Regions from separate parts of the Synechococcus sp. CCY9202 genome, predicted to be linked through region 2. Evidence: riboswitches for the same ligand, from Rfam matches in the RefSeq annotation. Region 2 holds a riboswitch; the other holds the start of a gene.

Region 1 (7,842 bases), on a different contig from region 2:
CGATCGTGAGTCTTGATTGCCGCCTGGCCGATGGGCCCTGGCAACCCTGCGCGATGACGGTGATGAGCATCGGTGAGCGCTGGCAGCTGCAGGTGGGTGAGCGCCGCTACGACTTCCAGCACGACGGATCCGGCAGCGTGCGCATGCGCCAGGACCAGGCCGCTGGAGGCTGGCGCGAGGTGGAGAGCACCTGGAGCGCGGATGCTTCCCTCTGCTGGGATGGACTCTGCGCCCGAGGTGATATCCCCCTCGACTGAATCACCGTCAAGGTGCAGGGGCAGAGTCGAGTGCATCGAGCAGGCAGACCTTGCAGGCCTCCGCGTCGAGACCCAGCCCCAGGGCCACCAGTTCAAGCCCAGGCTCGCCGGCCAGCTGGCTGGAGGGGGCGGTTTCGTACCAGCACTCCAGACGCGGACCCACGGCCTGAATCTGCAGGGGGCGTGGACGGCCCTGCTGCCACAACCAACCCTTGAGCCGGATCAGCCCCTGGCGCTGGATCAGCTCAGCGATGCCTGGCTCCACCTGCTGACGCGACCAGTCGCCGGCCAGGCGCAACACCGCCGAACCCATCGCCACGTGGGCGTGGTGTTGATCGTGGTCGTCGGGATGGTGGTCGTGGTCGTCGTCGAGGTGCTCGCCGTGCTGATGAGCGTCAGCCTCGTCTGGCCGGCGGAGCTGCAGCACCAGCTCCGGGCTGATGTCACCCCGCTGCATCGGCAGAACGGCCGTGGCGCTGCGCAGGCGTGGATGGAGCTGCTGGCGCAGGCGATCGAGATCGTCTGGGCTGATGCGATCGGCTCGGCTGATCAGCACCAGATCCGCCGCCTCGAGCTGGTCTTCGAACAGGTCCTCGATCGCCGTGGCGTGATCCAGGCTCGGATCCGCCAGGCGTTGCGCCTCCAGCACAGCCGGATCCGCCACCACATGGCCAGCCGCCAGCGCTTCACCATCCACCACGGTGACCACGGCATGGACCCGCGTGCGGGTGCGGATCTCAGGCCAGCGGAAGGCATCCACCAACGGAGCCGGCAGGGCGAGGCCACTGGTTTCGACGACGATGCCGTCGAGCTGGTCCGAGCGCTCCAGCAGCCGCGTCATGGTGGGCAGGAAGTCGTCCTGCACGGTGCAGCAGAGGCAGCCGTTGGTCAGTTCCACCAACCGGCCTTCGGCTTCCTCTTCCGGGCAGAAGCCGCAATCGCGCAGCAGCGATCCATCGATGCCCACATCACCGAATTCGTTAACGAGAACGGCGAGACGCTGACCGCTGTTCAGAAGCAGATGGCGCAGCAGGGTGGTCTTGCCGGCGCCAAGAAAGCCGGTCACCACCGTGACTGGAAGGCGGGAATTCAAGGGGGCCATGGTTGGGTTCAGCCCACCAGGCTCGACCAGGCCCAGGCGCCACCGCAGCCGATCAGCCCGGCCGCCATCAGGCGCTGGCGGGTCGGGGTGAGGCTGGCAGCGGCCCGGCGCATCGCCCAGAGCGACACCAGCAGCAGAGCCAACTGACTGAGCATCAGGCCGATCAGATAGCTGCCGGTCGGACCGGCCGTCCAACCCAGAACGGCATCACTCAGCACGTAGCCATGCAAGGCAAAGGCAGGCACCAGAACCCATCGGGGCAGCCTGTCGAGCAGAACCAGGCCCACCAGGGTGAGGGTGAACGCCACGGCTGCTTCGGCTCCGGGCAGGTTGGGCAAAGCCAGCCCCAGAGCACTGCCGCCCAGACCGGTGGCCAGCAGGGCCACCATCCAGGTGGCACGCTGCTGCAGCCCCACCAGCGACAGGGCCAGCAGGAAGAGCAGATGGTCGGGACCCAGAAGCGGATGGGCCAGGCCGCTGATCAGTCCATGGATCGGCGTGGGCTTCAGCCCCATCAGCTCCATGGCATGGTGCGCCTGTGCCGGCCCCGACAGCAACAGACCAGCCAGCAGAAGGATCGGCAGGCCACAGAGCGGCAGGAGACTGGAGTGAAGACGTCGGACTGGGGCAACAGATTCCGGGGACTGTGGCGTGCGAAGCCAGAGGGGGCCGGAGCCCTCCTGGGAGCCAGGGAAAGACATGCAGGGGTCCGGTCCGCGCCGGGATCGAGAGAGCAACCGGTGGGCGTTCTGGCTGGGCTCCAGGACTGGAGCCATCACAGCTGCGGGACAGCGCCGGATTTTCACCGGACTTTCCCCGTTACCTCCGGAGGCTGTTCCCCTCCGGAACCGGAGCTCGAATCTATGCGGTCAGACAAGCAGCGGGCTTTGCAGCGGTCGCCATGGCAATCCAACGCATCAAGGGATTGGTCTCACCTGGGCTTGGTCGGCTTCGGTCTGGTTGGCCATAGCTCGACTGGCCTCGGCTTGGTTTGCTCAGCGGCAACCCAGGCTTTCGGCTGTGCTGACGCCTGTGACTGGATTGGAGCCGCTGGCTCGCTTGCAGAGGGCCTTCTGTTCGGTCAGATCGAGCACCGCATCGCTGAAATCGGCGCCGCTGATCTCGGCATCGCGGAAGCGGCTCTGCATCAGCATGGCGTTGCGCAGCCGGGCGTCCCGCAGATCGGCACCATCAAATCGACTGGCGTAGGCCACCACATCGCCCAGGTCGGCCCCCTGCAGATTGGCGCCGCGCAGGTTGCTGGAATTGAACACGGCACCCCGCAGATCGGTGTCGCTGAGGTCGTAGCCCTGCAGCTCGGCCTTGAGAAATTCCTGCTGCTTCAGGTCGCGGCCGTGCATGTCCGGTTGCAGGTCCTGGACGGACCGTTGGCCGCGCAGCTCCGGCGCCGTGATCGCCCCAGCTGGAAGGGCTCCGCCGAGCCAGGCGGGCCCGGCGAGCAGCACGGACGTGCTCAGCAGCAGAGCGAGTGGGGCCTTCCTGCTGAGCATCCAGCCGCCACAACGGGCCAGGAACCGCAGACAACGGCGGAGCATCACGGCGCGGGTACGGTGGCCCTTCAAGTTATGCCAAGGGGTTCGCCAGCGCGAGCACCCCTGGCAACGGCCTCCTGTTCATGAGCATGTCCCTGCGGGTGGTGGTGCCACCCCATCCCCTGATCGGCCACTGGCTCACGTTGCTGCGCGATGCCCAGACCCCGCCCGCCCTCTTTGCCACCGGCATGGCCGAGCTGGGACGCTGGCTCACCTACGAAGCCCTGCGCGACTGGTTGCCCCATCAGCGGGTGACCGTCCAGACCGACCTGGCCTCGACCGAAGGCACGGTGGTGGATGCCTCGGTGCCGGTGCTGGTGGTGCCGATGCTGCGGGGCGGGCTGGGGCTCTGGCAGGGAGGCCAGACCGTGCTGCCCGTCGCCACGGTGGCCCATGTGGCGGTGCAACCCACCGGCTCCGGCGATCTGTTCTGGGCACTCGACGCCCTGCCCGCGGTGATCGCTTCCCGGGTGGGGGTGCTGGTCTACGCCCCGGAAATCGGCGATGGGCGCGACCTGATCGCCGTGCTGCAGCGCCTGCAGCAGCGGGGCGTGGAGGGCCAGCGGCTGCGGGTGATCTCAACCCTGGCGGCCCGTCCCGGTCTGAGTGCCATCGCTGAAGCTTTCCCGGATCTCACCGTCTATTGCGCCTGCATCGACGCTGAGCTGGATCCGGCCGGCAGGCTCTCACCGGGAATCGGCGACGTTGTCCTTCGCTTGTTCGGCAGTCTCGGGGCTGCTGCCTAGGCTCAGGTTCGTCGCTCCCGTACCGGAAGAGCCCATGTCCACCTCTCGCCGTTCCTCGGGTCCGGATGCAGGCGGCAACCCTGGCTATGGCAGAAGCAGTCTGGTGCTCAGCGCCTTCGCCGGTGCGGCACTGGGGGCGGCAGGACTGGGCTGGTGGCTGCTCAATCAAGCGGATCGCCGCCGCCAGCGACTGCGGCAGGAGCGACTGCTGCGCCTCTCACGCCTGCAGGGCGCTGGAGCCGGGGACAGCGGATCTTCGGATGAGGGCCTGACCTCCAGACCAGCCGATGGCAGCCCCAGCGAGGCCCAGTTGCACGACAAGGTGCAGCAGCTCAACCAGGCCATTGAAGATGTGCGGCGACAGCTCGAAAGCCTCACCACCAACGGTAATCGTGCTGTGAATCGGGCTTCCAACGGAGACAGCTGAGCCGGATCGGTAGGTTGCTCTCACAGCCAGTTCCGCTCGCCCGCCATGCTCCGCTCCGCTGCCATCACCCAGGGCATCCAGCGTTCACCCAACCGGGCCATGTTGCGGGCCGTTGGTTTTGGAGACGGCGACTTCAACAAACCGATCATCGGCATCGCCAACGGCTACAGCACGATCACGCCCTGCAATCTGGGGCTGAACGATCTCACCCGTTGCGCCGAGCAGGCTGCCCATGCCGCCGGGGCCATGCCCCAGACCTTCGGCACGATCACGGTGAGCGATGGCATCTCGATGGGTACCGAGGGGATGAAATATTCCCTGGTCAGCCGGGAGGTGATCGCCGATTCGATCGAAACCGCCTGCAACGCCCAGAGCATGGACGGGCTGCTGGCGATCGGTGGCTGCGACAAGAACATGCCAGGCGCCATGCTGGCCATGGCCCGCATGAACATTCCGGCCATCTTTGTGTATGGCGGCACCATCAAGCCCGGCAAGCTCGGCCCCTGCGATCTCACCGTGGTGAGTGCGTTTGAGGCGGTGGGTCAGTTCTCCGGCGGACGCATCGCCGAGGAGGAACTGGTGGCGATCGAGAAGAACGCCTGCCCGGGTGCTGGAAGCTGCGGCGGCATGTTCACCGCAAACACGATGAGCTCCGCCTTTGAGGCGATGGGGCTGAGCCTTCCCTACAGCTCCACCATGGCGGCCGAAGATCCGGAGAAAGCCGAGAGTGCGGCCCGATCAGCCGAGGTGCTGGTGGAGGCGATCGCCAACAACATCCGCCCGCGCGACCTGCTCACCCGCGAGGCCTTTGAGAATGCGATCAGTGTGATCATGGCGGTGGGCGGTTCCACCAATTCAGTGCTGCACCTGCTGGCGATCGCCCGCACAGCCGGCGTGGAACTCTCGATCGATGATTTCGAGCAGATCCGCCAGCGGGTGCCGGTGATCTGCGATCTCAAACCCAGCGGCCGCTACGTCACGGTGAATCTGCACCAGGCCGGAGGCATTCCCCAGGTGATGAAGCTGCTGCTGGATGCCGGCCTGCTGCATGGCGATTGCCGCACGATCGAAGGCAAGACCCTGCGGGAGGTGCTGGCCGACGTCCCCAGCCAGCCCCCCGCCGATCAGGACGTGATCCGTCCCCTCTCCAACCCTCTCTATGCGAAGGGACACCTGGCCATCCTCAAGGGAAACCTGGCTCAGGAGGGTGCGGTGGCCAAGATCTCAGGAGTGAAGACCCCGGTGATCACTGGCCCGGCCCGGGTCTACGAAAGTGAGGAAGCCGCCTTGGCCGCCATCCTCGATGGCCAGATTCAACCCGGCGATGTGGTGGTGGTCCGTTACGAGGGCCCCGTTGGCGGTCCCGGCATGCGCGAGATGCTCAGCCCCACCGCCGCGATCATCGGTCAGGGTCTGGGCGAATCGGTGGCCCTGATCACGGACGGCCGCTTCTCCGGTGGCTCCTACGGCCTCGTGGTGGGTCACGTCGCCCCAGAGGCCGCCGTGGGAGGCACGATCGCTCTGGTGGAGGAGGGCGACAGCATCACCGTGGATGCCAGGCAGCTGCTGCTGCAGCTCAACGTGGATGAGGCCGAACTGCAGCGGCGCCGTGCCGCCTGGGTCAGGCCTGAACCTCGTTACCGCACGGGTGTGCTGGGCAAGTACGCCCGGCTGGTCAGCAGCAGCAGCCTCGGGGCTGTGACCGATCCGGTCTGACCCTTGCGCTCAGCTCCGAGAGTTCAAGCCTGAGGGTCTGCCTTTGAGCCCAGCAGGGCTCGCAACCGCCGGGCCAGGGCCTCAAGCCCTGCGCCGTCGGCGGGCCTCTCACAACGCAGACCGGTGACCCCATCCATCCAGACCGGATGGTTGCCATGCCAGAGCATCGGTCGATCCGGGTCGTGGCGCCAGGCCAGAGTGAGGTTCAGGGTTCCACCACTGCGGTAGAGCTCCAGATCCAGGTCATCGTCTGGCCGACGTTCCCCATCGATCGCCCGTGCCTCCAGGCGCAGGCAGCAGTCGCCCAGGTCGTCGTGCGGCGGACCAGCTACCTGATCAGCCTCGCGATCGAGCAGCACGGCATGGCGCAGGGGCTTGCGGCAGAGGTCGGCGGCGGCAGCCACCAGTTGGGACAGATCGGTGGCCATCGCCTCAGGCCACGGCCCGGATCGCTTCAATCACCAGGTGGATCGGCCCGGCACGGAAGCCACTGTTGGAGCCGCCATCATCGGCGAATCGGGAATGGAGCAGCTGCAGGCGCGTGATCCGGCTGGGATCGAAGCGCAGGGGCAGCCCCAGGGGTCTGGCCCGTACCGATGGCCGCAGATCAGCAAAGGCAATCCTGATCCGGCTGAGCTCACCGGCGGGTTGGGTGGCGAACTCCGCGACCCAGCGCAGACCACCGGGGATCAGCTCCGTCATGCCACCCAGGCCATCGGCGCAGGCAACCGCCAGCTTGTAGCGGCGGCCATCGGCCCTGAGATCCAGTTCAAAGGCCGCGTAGGCCGACAGATCGAGCGGCGGGCCGAACACGGGGGAGCGGCAGCTGATGAAGCCACCGCCCGCTTCGATCACCTCGCCATCGAACACCAGCCCACCGCTGCCCGCCTGAGTGCTGCCGCGGCTCTGGCCCCCCATCACGGTGTCGTTGAGGGCATGCCAGCCGCTGAAGCCATCGCCGGCCACCAGGGTGAGCGACGCGGGCTTTTCGGTCGAGGGGCTGGAAGACGCCATGACGAAGGAACCAGAACTGGCTTCAGCCAATCCTGGCGCCTCTCAGGCAGTCGCCGTGCCGGCGGCAGCGGCATCGGCCAGGATCAGCACCTCAGTGGCCGGACTTACCAGCCGGGCTGGGGTGCGTTCCACGGATTCCTGGGGATCCAGCAAGCGCCGCAGGGCCTCCGCCTTAGTGACGCCGCTCACCAGAAAGATCACCTGCCGTGCCGCCGAGAGCACCGGGGCTGAAAGGCTGAGGCGCGGCAGCCCTTTGCCTTCGCCGATCGTGACCGGCTTGACCCGCTCCAGGCAGGCTGCCGTCCCAGGAAACAGGGAGGCGGTGTGGCCGTCATCGCCCAGGCCCAGCAGCACCACATCAAAGATGGGGATGGCACCAGGGCTGAGTTGAGCCAGCAGGGCGGTGTAGGCCTCAGCGCAGGCCTCAGCCGAGCCGACCTCGGTGGGAACCGGGTGGAAGCGGGCGCCGTGACCGGGTCCACTCTCCAACAAGGTTTCCCGCAGCATGCGCGCATTGCTGGCCGCAGCATCCGGGGGCACCATCCGCTCATCGCCGAGCAGCACATCCACCCGCTCCCAGGGCAGGTGTTCCTGTCCCAGCAGGGTGTAAGCCGCCCGAGGTGTTTCGCCACCCGCCAGGGCGATCAGGGCGCGGTCGCGTTCGGCCAGTGCCAGATCGAGGCGAGAGGCGATCGTCTCGGCAACACGACGGGCGAGGTCGTCAGCTGAGGAGGTAACGACAAGGCGGTAGGTGGTCATGGCAGGCAGCTCCAGCTCCGGTGCGTGGCGTTCCGTTGTGTTGCCGATGGCTGTGTTGCCGTCGGTTGGCTTGTCTTCAATCGAGCCACTCGGTGTGGAAACTCCCCGGGCGATCCGTGCGCTCGTAGGTATGGGAGCCGAAGCAGTCGCGCATGGCCTGCACCAGGTTCTGGGGCAGGCGGCCGGTGCGATAGCTGTCGATGTAGTCGAGGCTGCTGCTCAGGCAGGGCACCGGAATGCCCGCCAGGGCGGCGCCAGCCACCACCTG
Region 2 (7,842 bases):
CGGACACCTGCCTTGGCCCTGTCAGGAGAGCCAGGCCCCGCCCAGCGGCCAGTCGTGCCGCCTCCTGCACGGCCGTGATGCAGCGCTGGGCCCGGCGTTTGGCATCGTCCTGGCCCTGGGCGCGCAGCAGGTAACCCTCCAGCGCCTTCGGGGTTTCGATCAGTGCCAGCAGGCCAGCGGGGCGTGCAGAGAGGGAGCCATCCACAAGCAGGCGGCTCACCAGGCCGTGGGTGATCCCACAGCTGCTCCCCTGCGGAGCCGGCTGCCAACAGATCCTGGCGAAGCACTCCCAGCAGCGATTGCTTGAGGGCATCGAGCTGGCCCGGCCGCAGCCGGCGGCTGTTGGGCAGGCCCACGGTGGTGCGGGGACAGCCCCCGCGGTTTCACAGGGACATTGAACGCGGCGCCACGGCCGCCAACGGAGATCGAGCTCAACCCGCCCCTGGTGAAAGCGAAAGCCCATGGCGATCCGCGGCTGTTCTCGCGGGTGGTGCCGGAGCAGGTTTCAGGTTGCCCTGCTGATGCAGCAGTCCGCAAATCCATGCACCCAGCGCGTACAACCGTTGGCTCTGCAGACTCCAGAGAAGGAGGGGTTCGCCTCAGAAGCAGCGTTGCGCTGTCTGGGTGGCAAAAGGTACGGGAACAGGTACTCCAGCAACCCCCCACAGCCGCAGAGAAGGCGTACTTTGAACTTGAGAGGAGGCCCGGTAGCCAACCCGACCCTCACCCTCCAACAGAGTCCGGCCAGGGATCATCCGAGCCGGTGTGCACAAAGGAGGTGCGCCAACGATGCGACACACAACAGGTGAACGTGATGGCGCGGCGCGAACGCCATCCCGTAACCGCAGAGAGCCATACGCCAGTTCTGATTCCCGCGTGATGAACCCCCGGGCTGCATAACCCGAGCCGGGATCACAGCCGAGAAGGTCAAGCCCCGAGCATCTCTTCTCCCAGACGTGATCTCCTTCCCTTCCCTGCCAGGCCCCAGACAGGACATGCGTGAACCACAGACACCCGATCGGCCGTTCCTGGTGTGAGGACGTGACCGCCGCAACCGGTGCTAAGGCGCCCCCCACGGGGCGCCTTCCTGTTGGGCATGGGGTCCTCACGCTTCAGCGGAGCGACAGGGCAAGTCCATGGCTCAGCGTTGCAGCTTGGAGCCCCCACAGTCCTGCCAGCTGCCGAGCAGACGAGCCAGTTCATCCTTCATGGCACTGAGCTCGGAGATCCGCTGGTCAATCGAGGCCATCCTGGTCGCAATGCTGTCTTTCAGGACAGAGCAGTTGCAGACACCAGCTCGCCGGACCTCCAGGATCTTCGCCAGCTCGGGAATCGATACATCCATCGCTCGCAGCGCCCGAATGATCGTCAGCTCAGCGAGATTCTCCTGATCAAACAACCTGTATCCCGCTGCGGATCGAGCCTTGGGCTGGAGCAGTCCCTCGTCGCAGTAGTAGCGGATCGTCTTGACGGAGAGGCCTGTTCGCCTGGCCACCTCGCCGATGCGCAGGCCCGGCATGGGCACCGATGACAGCGATCCCCGCAAGGGCACAACCTGAACCCTCCAGTCCATGGAAGCTTCTCCAGCCTAGGCACCGTCAAGCGACAGCAGCCCTGTCAACAACTGTCCATTGATCACGGATTACTGGAGACTTTCGCTAGGCTGTCGGTCCAGCAGGCGCTCTGCGCTCATCACCCGTCCCATGTCGCACCGTTTCAGTCCGTGGGGCGTGCAGGCGGCAGCCACGATCGGAGCCAACCTCCTGTTCTCCGCCGCGGCTCTGGCCGCTCCAGCCGCAGGTTCGGGCGGCGTCCCGGCGATGTATGCCACTCAGGCAGAAGCGGAGAAAGCCGCCAAGCTGCACTTCAACTGCACGGGCGCCCACAGGATGGGCAACCAGTGGATGCCCTGTACCGAGCACGGTGATGGCCAGGGCTCCGGGCCCTCCCACTGAGGATGAGCACTTCCATGGCCCAATGTGGGGACAAGCCCAAGCGGATCGCCTTCGGGGTAGCGCCCCTGGGCATCATCTCGATCGGCATCGTGCCGATGGGGGTGGTGAGCATCGGCGTGGTGCCGATGGGCGTCATCAGCATTGGCGTGGTGGGGATGGGTGTGCTGAACGCCTGTGTGGTGGGAATGGGCGTGCTGGTGGCGGGAGTGAATGTGATGGGGGTCTGGTGGGCAGGCATGGAAGGCATGGGCCCGCAGCGCCTGGGGGCTCCTCCCAGTGCCCTGCATCAGCACCACCACAGCTCCGATAGCCAGTTGCCGGCCAACCTGTTGGCTTACCCCACCCGAGAGGAGGCCCTGGAGCAAGCCCGGAAACTCGGCTGCAGCGGCGTCCATGCCATGGGCTCCCTCTGGATGCCCTGCTCCCAGCACCCGCAGTAGGGGAAGTCCTCGGTGACCGTCAGCCGATTGAGGATGGAAGGCAACGGCCTGAGATCGATGACGCGAACCACCTGGCCATGGGCCTGGCTGGCCGGGGTCGCCCTGGCCCTGGTGCCGATGTCTGTCTGGGCCCATGCCGATGCACACCCCGGTGGTGGTTTCGTGGCCGGATTGCTTCACCCCATCTCGGGCCTCGATCACGTGGTGGCGATGGTGGCCGTGGGCCTCTGGGGTGCGGTGCTCGGCCCACCGGCCCTGTGGGTGCTGCCGGTGGCCTTCCCCATGGTGATGGCCCTCGGGGGGCTGCTCGGTCTACTGGGCATTCCGATTCCGGGGGTGGAGATCGGCATCGCCGTCTCGGGTCTGGTGATGGGGCTGATGGTGCTGTTCGAGCTCCGACCGCCCCTGTGGCTGGCGGCGCTGATCGTTTCCGCCTTCGCGGTGTTTCACGGCCATGCCCATGGCGCGGAACTGCCGGCCGGCAGCAACGCCCTGCTCTACAGCCTGGCCTTTGTCCTGGCGACAGGGCTGCTGCATCTGCTCGGGATCCTGCTGGGAGAAACGCGCCGCTGGCCCGGTGGTCGGCGCTTTGTGCAAGGGGCCGGTGGGGTGGTGGCGCTGGTGGGGCTGTGGTTCCTGGAGCAGGCCCTCACGTGATCGCGCTCCTCGCCCATCTCACCCCCTCCGGCTTCGGGCCCTGGGGTGATGGCATGGCGCGGCTGTTTCTGGAGCCCACCGAGCTGCTGCTGGTGATCGCCCTGGTGCTGCTGGGCGTGCAGGCCCGCCAGCCCTGCAGCGATCGCCTGCCCTTGCTGCTGCCGCTGGCCTGGCTGCTGGGGGGCCTGATCGGCCTGCGCCTGCCATCGCCCCTGCTGCTGGCCGTCGTCTGCACAGGCCTGTTGGCGGCCCTGGGCTTGCTGGTGGCCCTCGGTCTGCGGCTGCGGCAGGCGCAGCTGCTGCCCCTCGCTGCTGGCCTGGCGGGGCTGTTCGCCCTGGTGGCGGGATCGGCCCTGGCCGGTCATTCAGGAGCGCTGCCGGCCCTGCTGGGGGAGACCGTGGCGATCGCGGTGTTGAGCCTGCTGCTTGCGCAGGCTCTGGCACCGCCGCATCCGCGCTGGCTGGCGATCGGCCTGCGGGTGGGCGGCAGCTGGATCACCGCCGCCTCGTTGCTGATGTTCGGTTGGCTGGTCCGCCACCCACAGTGATGCCTCTGCAGCCAGCCGGACCCACAATGGAGACCACGGTTCCAGTGGGTCACTCCCTGGAGGCAACGAGGAAAGTCCGGTGGGGCGCAGGGTTCTCCTGAGCCGAGTCCGGCGCTGTCCCGCAGCTGTGATGGGGGCCATGGCCCTCTCAGCCAGAACGCTCGCCGTGTTGAGCCCCTTCTTCGCCGGCGCGGACCGGATTCCATCATGACCCTTTCTGCTTCTGCCCGATCTCTGGCCCTGTTTGGCGCGGCCTCAGCACTGGCATTGCTGCTGGATCAGCCCGCCCAGGCCCATGGCATCGCCCACGGCGGCATCGCCGCCGGCTTCCTGCACCCGATCAGCGGTGTCGATCACCTGCTGCTGCTGGTGGGCATCGGGGCCGCCGCCTCCTGCATTTCTGCGCAGCTGCTGCTCTGGGCTCTGGCTGGGGCGATCGGCGGTGGTGTGTTTGGAGCGATGGGCGGCACCTTGCCGGCCCAGGAGTTCCTCGCGGCCCTTGCGATCACAGCGGTGGCCGTGCTGGTGCTGCGCTGCCTGCGCTCCAAGCAGAGTCCGCAGTTGGGTGCCTGCGCCGCTGTAGTGGCCGCCGCCGTGGCGGTGCACGCCATGCTCCATGGCCTGGAGGCACCGGCCGATGGCTCCGCCGCTCTCTGGTGGCTTGGGGCTTTCACGGGTTCGGTGCTGGTGAGCGGCGGCAGCTTCCTGCTGCTGCGGCGCCTGCCTGTGGCCTGGACCCGTGGTGTGGCGCTACTGCTCGCTCTATGCGGCGGCGTGGTGGCTCTCGGGCCTGCCGGGCTGTTGATCCGCTGAGCCGGACTCGGGAACCCTGGCTGCACCCACCTCGCCACTGCAGATCCGTCCTCACGAGTCAGCCATCAGCGAGGCCGAGGCCCAGCTGGCCTGGGTGGAGCAGAGTCAGGCGGTGATGGTGGCTGTGGATGCGGCCGGGGCCGCGGTGGGCACGTACTACCTGAGGCCCAACTCCCTGGCTCTCGGTGCCCACGTCGCCAACGCTGGCTATGTGGTGGCTGAGCACTGCCGGCGCCAGGGTGTGGGCAGCCGGCTTTGTCAGCACTCCCTGCAGGCGGCGCGGCGGCTGGGCTTTCGGGCGATGCAGTTCAACCTGGTGAGCACCAACACCGCCGGCCTCCGCTGCTGGCAGCGCAACGGCTTTCAGGTGGTGGGCACCCTGCCGGGGGCGTTCCGCCATAGGCAGTTGGGCGATGTAGATGCCCTATGCCCTGGTCATGTTCCAGTGCTTGTTGGAGGGGCCCAGTGGATGAAGGCAGTATCAGGGTGCTCTTCACAGGAAGCTGGATCCTTTTCCCTGCGGTGATTCCTGCATGGTCCAAAGCTTGATCTCGGCTCAATGAGAGGTTCGACGCCTGCAGGGCAGACCATTCTGCAGTGACAGGCCGTTGCGCCAGGACAACCAACAATTCTCCCTCGCCACCCCTGGGATTGGAATTCATAGGATTAAAACCACTCGATTCCTTGGCGATGGGCTCCTCTTTCTCCCCGGATCCTCTGACCAAACACTCGACCAGGGTTCTGGCCAATGTTTCCTGCATGGCCGCCATCGCTCTGGCAGCTACCCTCGGGCAACCGGCCTGGGCCCGTGCGGGCAACACCCCGGACCCGGCACGGGTCGTGGCCCAGGCTCCCGCACCCGCCATCACGATGCAGCAGGCCATCACCAAAGCCACTGCGGCCGTCCCCGGGGGAAGGGTGATCGAGATCGATCTCGACCGGGAGAAGGGCCGAGTGATCTGGGAGGCCCTGGTGGAGAGCTCCAAGGGCCGATTCGAAATCTATGTGGACGCCACCACCGGAGAGATCCTCAAGAAGGAACCCGATAACTGATGGTACGGCTGACCGGTGTTGCACGTCTGGCCGCTCCCTTACGCCCGATGGAGTCAGGGGCTCGAGATCGTGAGTGGTGAGTTGCTAAGCAGGGATCCGATTCCGCTGTTCAAGCCCCGCAGCAAGTAGGGCCTCGAGGAGGCCTTCAGAATCTGGGGGCAAATTCAAGGGGTGATCGCAGGTCTGTCTATTGAGTACAGCCAAGATCCGCATCACCGCCATCTCGACGCTGGGCATCGTCCTGTTGCTGATTCAGAGACAGTTATTCCTGGCCGTCAGCGTTGGTATGGCTCTGGTGGGCAGCGGCGGCCTGATCCTGCGCCATGACCGTTGAAGTTGCCCTGGCGATGTTGCAGCGGGACGGCCGCTGGTTGATGCAGCTGCGCGACTAGATTACCAGCATCGTCGCTCCAGGTTGCTGGAGGAAATCAGCTGGCAGCCCCAGCTCCTGAAGTTCGCCATGGTGCAGCACCTTCATCGGCGCACGCCCCCTTGATTTTAGCGCTGAGCTGTCAGTGCCCTTGGAGCAGATGCAACTTCTGGAGGGTCAGGACATGGCGGTGGTTTCAATAGAGGATTTGCTGTCGTGATCGATCTGGACCGCCCGTCTTGGCAATCCTCGCGGGCTGGCCGATGGGCTGCTGGAGGTGATGCAGCACGTGCTCGAAGCCCAGGCCTGAGCACAACAAAGCCCGGAGCGTTGGCCCCGGGCGTTTGTCTCCTCATCCGTGGTGCCGACCCGAGGGGGTGGGGCACAGTTGCACGTGGATTGTGCTTGGCAACAGCCGTGATCGTATTCAGATCAGGGTGGCTTTGGTTGTTTAGCGGAGCTGCTGGCGCTGGCACCTGGGGCCAGGTGTCTATCGGGACGTTCCGTTGGGTCCGGGGCACCTGAGGCGGTGCAATGGACGGCGCCAGGGCTGTTTCAGCAAAACAGCCGCGACTCGCCAGGAACGTCAGTGATCCGTTGAGAGTGTTGGAGCAGGGGCCGGATCGTCAGCGCACTCCTGGCTGCTGCTCAGGTGGGGTGTCTTCCATGCTCTGGAGCCTCCCGGTTGTCGATGCAGTCACGATCGGACGACTGGCGGTTCAGGGCAAGGGCTGGAGCGCGAACGAAACCGCTCTTCACCAAGGGCAATGGGGCTTCATGAAGGGGACTTCACGGTGCTGGCATCACCAGCAACAGCAGCCGGTTGCTCTCCGGATCCAGCAGCCAGGCTTCTGCGCCAAAGGGTTCCTCGCGTGGCGGTTCCTGCAGCGAGGCGCCCAGGCCCAGCGCTGCGGTGATCCAGGTGTTGAGCACGGCAACAGCGCCTGTGCCATCCGACTGGCGTTGCAGGCACAGCGCCAGCCGTCCCATCTGCTGCGGCTGGGCACGGCTGCGCGATGGCGCGTAGATCTCCAGCCACCCACCGGCCGGCCAGGGCACCCGCCAGTGGGTGGCACTCAGCCCCGGCAGCGGCTCCACCTCCAGCAGTGCGCCGTAGAAGCGGGCCAGGCCGGCCGGATCATCGGCAGCCAGCACGATCGAGGCGCTCATCCCCATGGCCGCCACCAGGCCCTGCGGGGCTGGGCGGCATGGCGACCGTCGCAGAGGGGATAGCGGTGCGAACGGCCGCAGCGGCACAGCAGCATTGTGGCCGCCTCGCTCAGGCGCAGCTCGTAGGACACCCGGCCAGAGCCCAGATGGGCGCCATCGCAGAACCAGCCCTGACGGCTGCGACCACAGCTGCACAGCTGATGCACCCCGGCGGGCAGTTGCAGCGGTTCAGGACCTGGGGTGGCGGCAGTGGGCTCAGGCATCGGTTCAGCCCTCCGTTGAGGCCTAAGACCAGTCTGGGGCAGCCTCATCCGTTGCTTTCCAATCCATCCAGAAGGGACACGCCGACCACGACAGCTACCGCCGACGGAGGCGACGTGCCGTAGTTCTCGCATGGCGGCAGCGGGGGGAGCGAGGATCACCGTTCTGATGATCGGCATCCCTGGCCCTGGTGGCATCCCCCCTGCAGATCCGCCCCTATGGGGCGGCCGACTGGCCGGCGGTGTGGGCGCTGCTGGAGCCGGTGTTCCGCGCCGGTGAAACCTTCCCCCACGACCCGGCGATCTCGGAGGCCGAGGCCAGGGTGGCGTGGGTGGAGCAGAACCAGGCGGTGATGGTGGCTGTGGATGCGGCCGGAGTTCCAGTGGGCACGTATTACCTGAGGCCCAACTCCCTGTTACTCGGCGCCCATGTCGCCAATGCCGGCTATGTGGTGGCGGAGCACTGTCGCCGCCAGGGAATCGGCAGCCGCCTCTGCCAGCACTCCCTGCAGGCAGCGCGGCGGCTGGGATTCCGGGCGATGCAGTTCAACCTGGTGGTGAGCACCAATACCGCCG

Evidence for each region. Region 2 has a riboswitch for cobalamin ahead of VB777_RS17020 (HupE/UreJ family protein). Riboswitches for the same ligand answer to the same signal wherever they lie in the genome.
Region 1: linked by a shared signal. The riboswitch ahead of VB777_RS07120 (HupE/UreJ family protein) and the one ahead of VB777_RS17020 (HupE/UreJ family protein) in region 2 are both predicted to bind cobalamin.

Annotation. Positions count from the first base shown of each region.
Region 1 is NZ_JAYGID010000052.1:6,150-13,991, forward strand. Features, by position in the region: gene VB777_RS07110 (hypothetical protein) at 1-257, shown strand, start outside; gene cobW (cobalamin biosynthesis protein CobW) at 265-1,359, opposite strand; gene VB777_RS07120 (HupE/UreJ family protein) at 1,368-1,916, opposite strand; cobalamin riboswitch at 2,081-2,227, opposite strand; gene VB777_RS07125 (pentapeptide repeat-containing protein) at 2,355-2,870, opposite strand; gene upp (uracil phosphoribosyltransferase) at 2,996-3,658, shown strand; gene VB777_RS07135 (hypothetical protein) at 3,693-4,085, shown strand; gene ilvD (dihydroxy-acid dehydratase) at 4,131-5,801, shown strand; gene VB777_RS07145 (hypothetical protein) at 5,825-6,229, opposite strand; gene VB777_RS07150 (CIA30 family protein) at 6,234-6,815, opposite strand; gene pgl (6-phosphogluconolactonase) at 6,858-7,574, opposite strand; gene gndA (NADP-dependent phosphogluconate dehydrogenase) at 7,651-7,842, opposite strand, start outside.
Region 2 is NZ_JAYGID010000139.1:1,959-9,800, reverse strand. Features, by position in the region: gene VB777_RS17045 (MerR family transcriptional regulator) at 1,142-1,573, opposite strand; gene VB777_RS17040 (DUF3721 domain-containing protein) at 1,704-1,955, shown strand; gene VB777_RS17035 (hypothetical protein) at 1,970-2,395, shown strand; gene VB777_RS17030 (HupE/UreJ family protein) at 2,453-3,052, shown strand; gene VB777_RS17025 (phosphoglycerate kinase) at 3,049-3,600, shown strand; cobalamin riboswitch at 3,620-3,784, shown strand; gene VB777_RS17020 (HupE/UreJ family protein) at 3,808-4,413, shown strand; gene VB777_RS17015 (GNAT family N-acetyltransferase) at 4,430-4,939, shown strand; gene VB777_RS17010 (PepSY domain-containing protein) at 5,173-5,466, shown strand; gene VB777_RS17005 (hypothetical protein) at 5,657-5,800, shown strand; gene VB777_RS17000 (VOC family protein) at 6,626-7,006, opposite strand; gene VB777_RS16995 (CDGSH iron-sulfur domain-containing protein) at 7,003-7,269, opposite strand; gene VB777_RS16990 (GNAT family N-acetyltransferase) at 7,458-7,842, shown strand, end outside.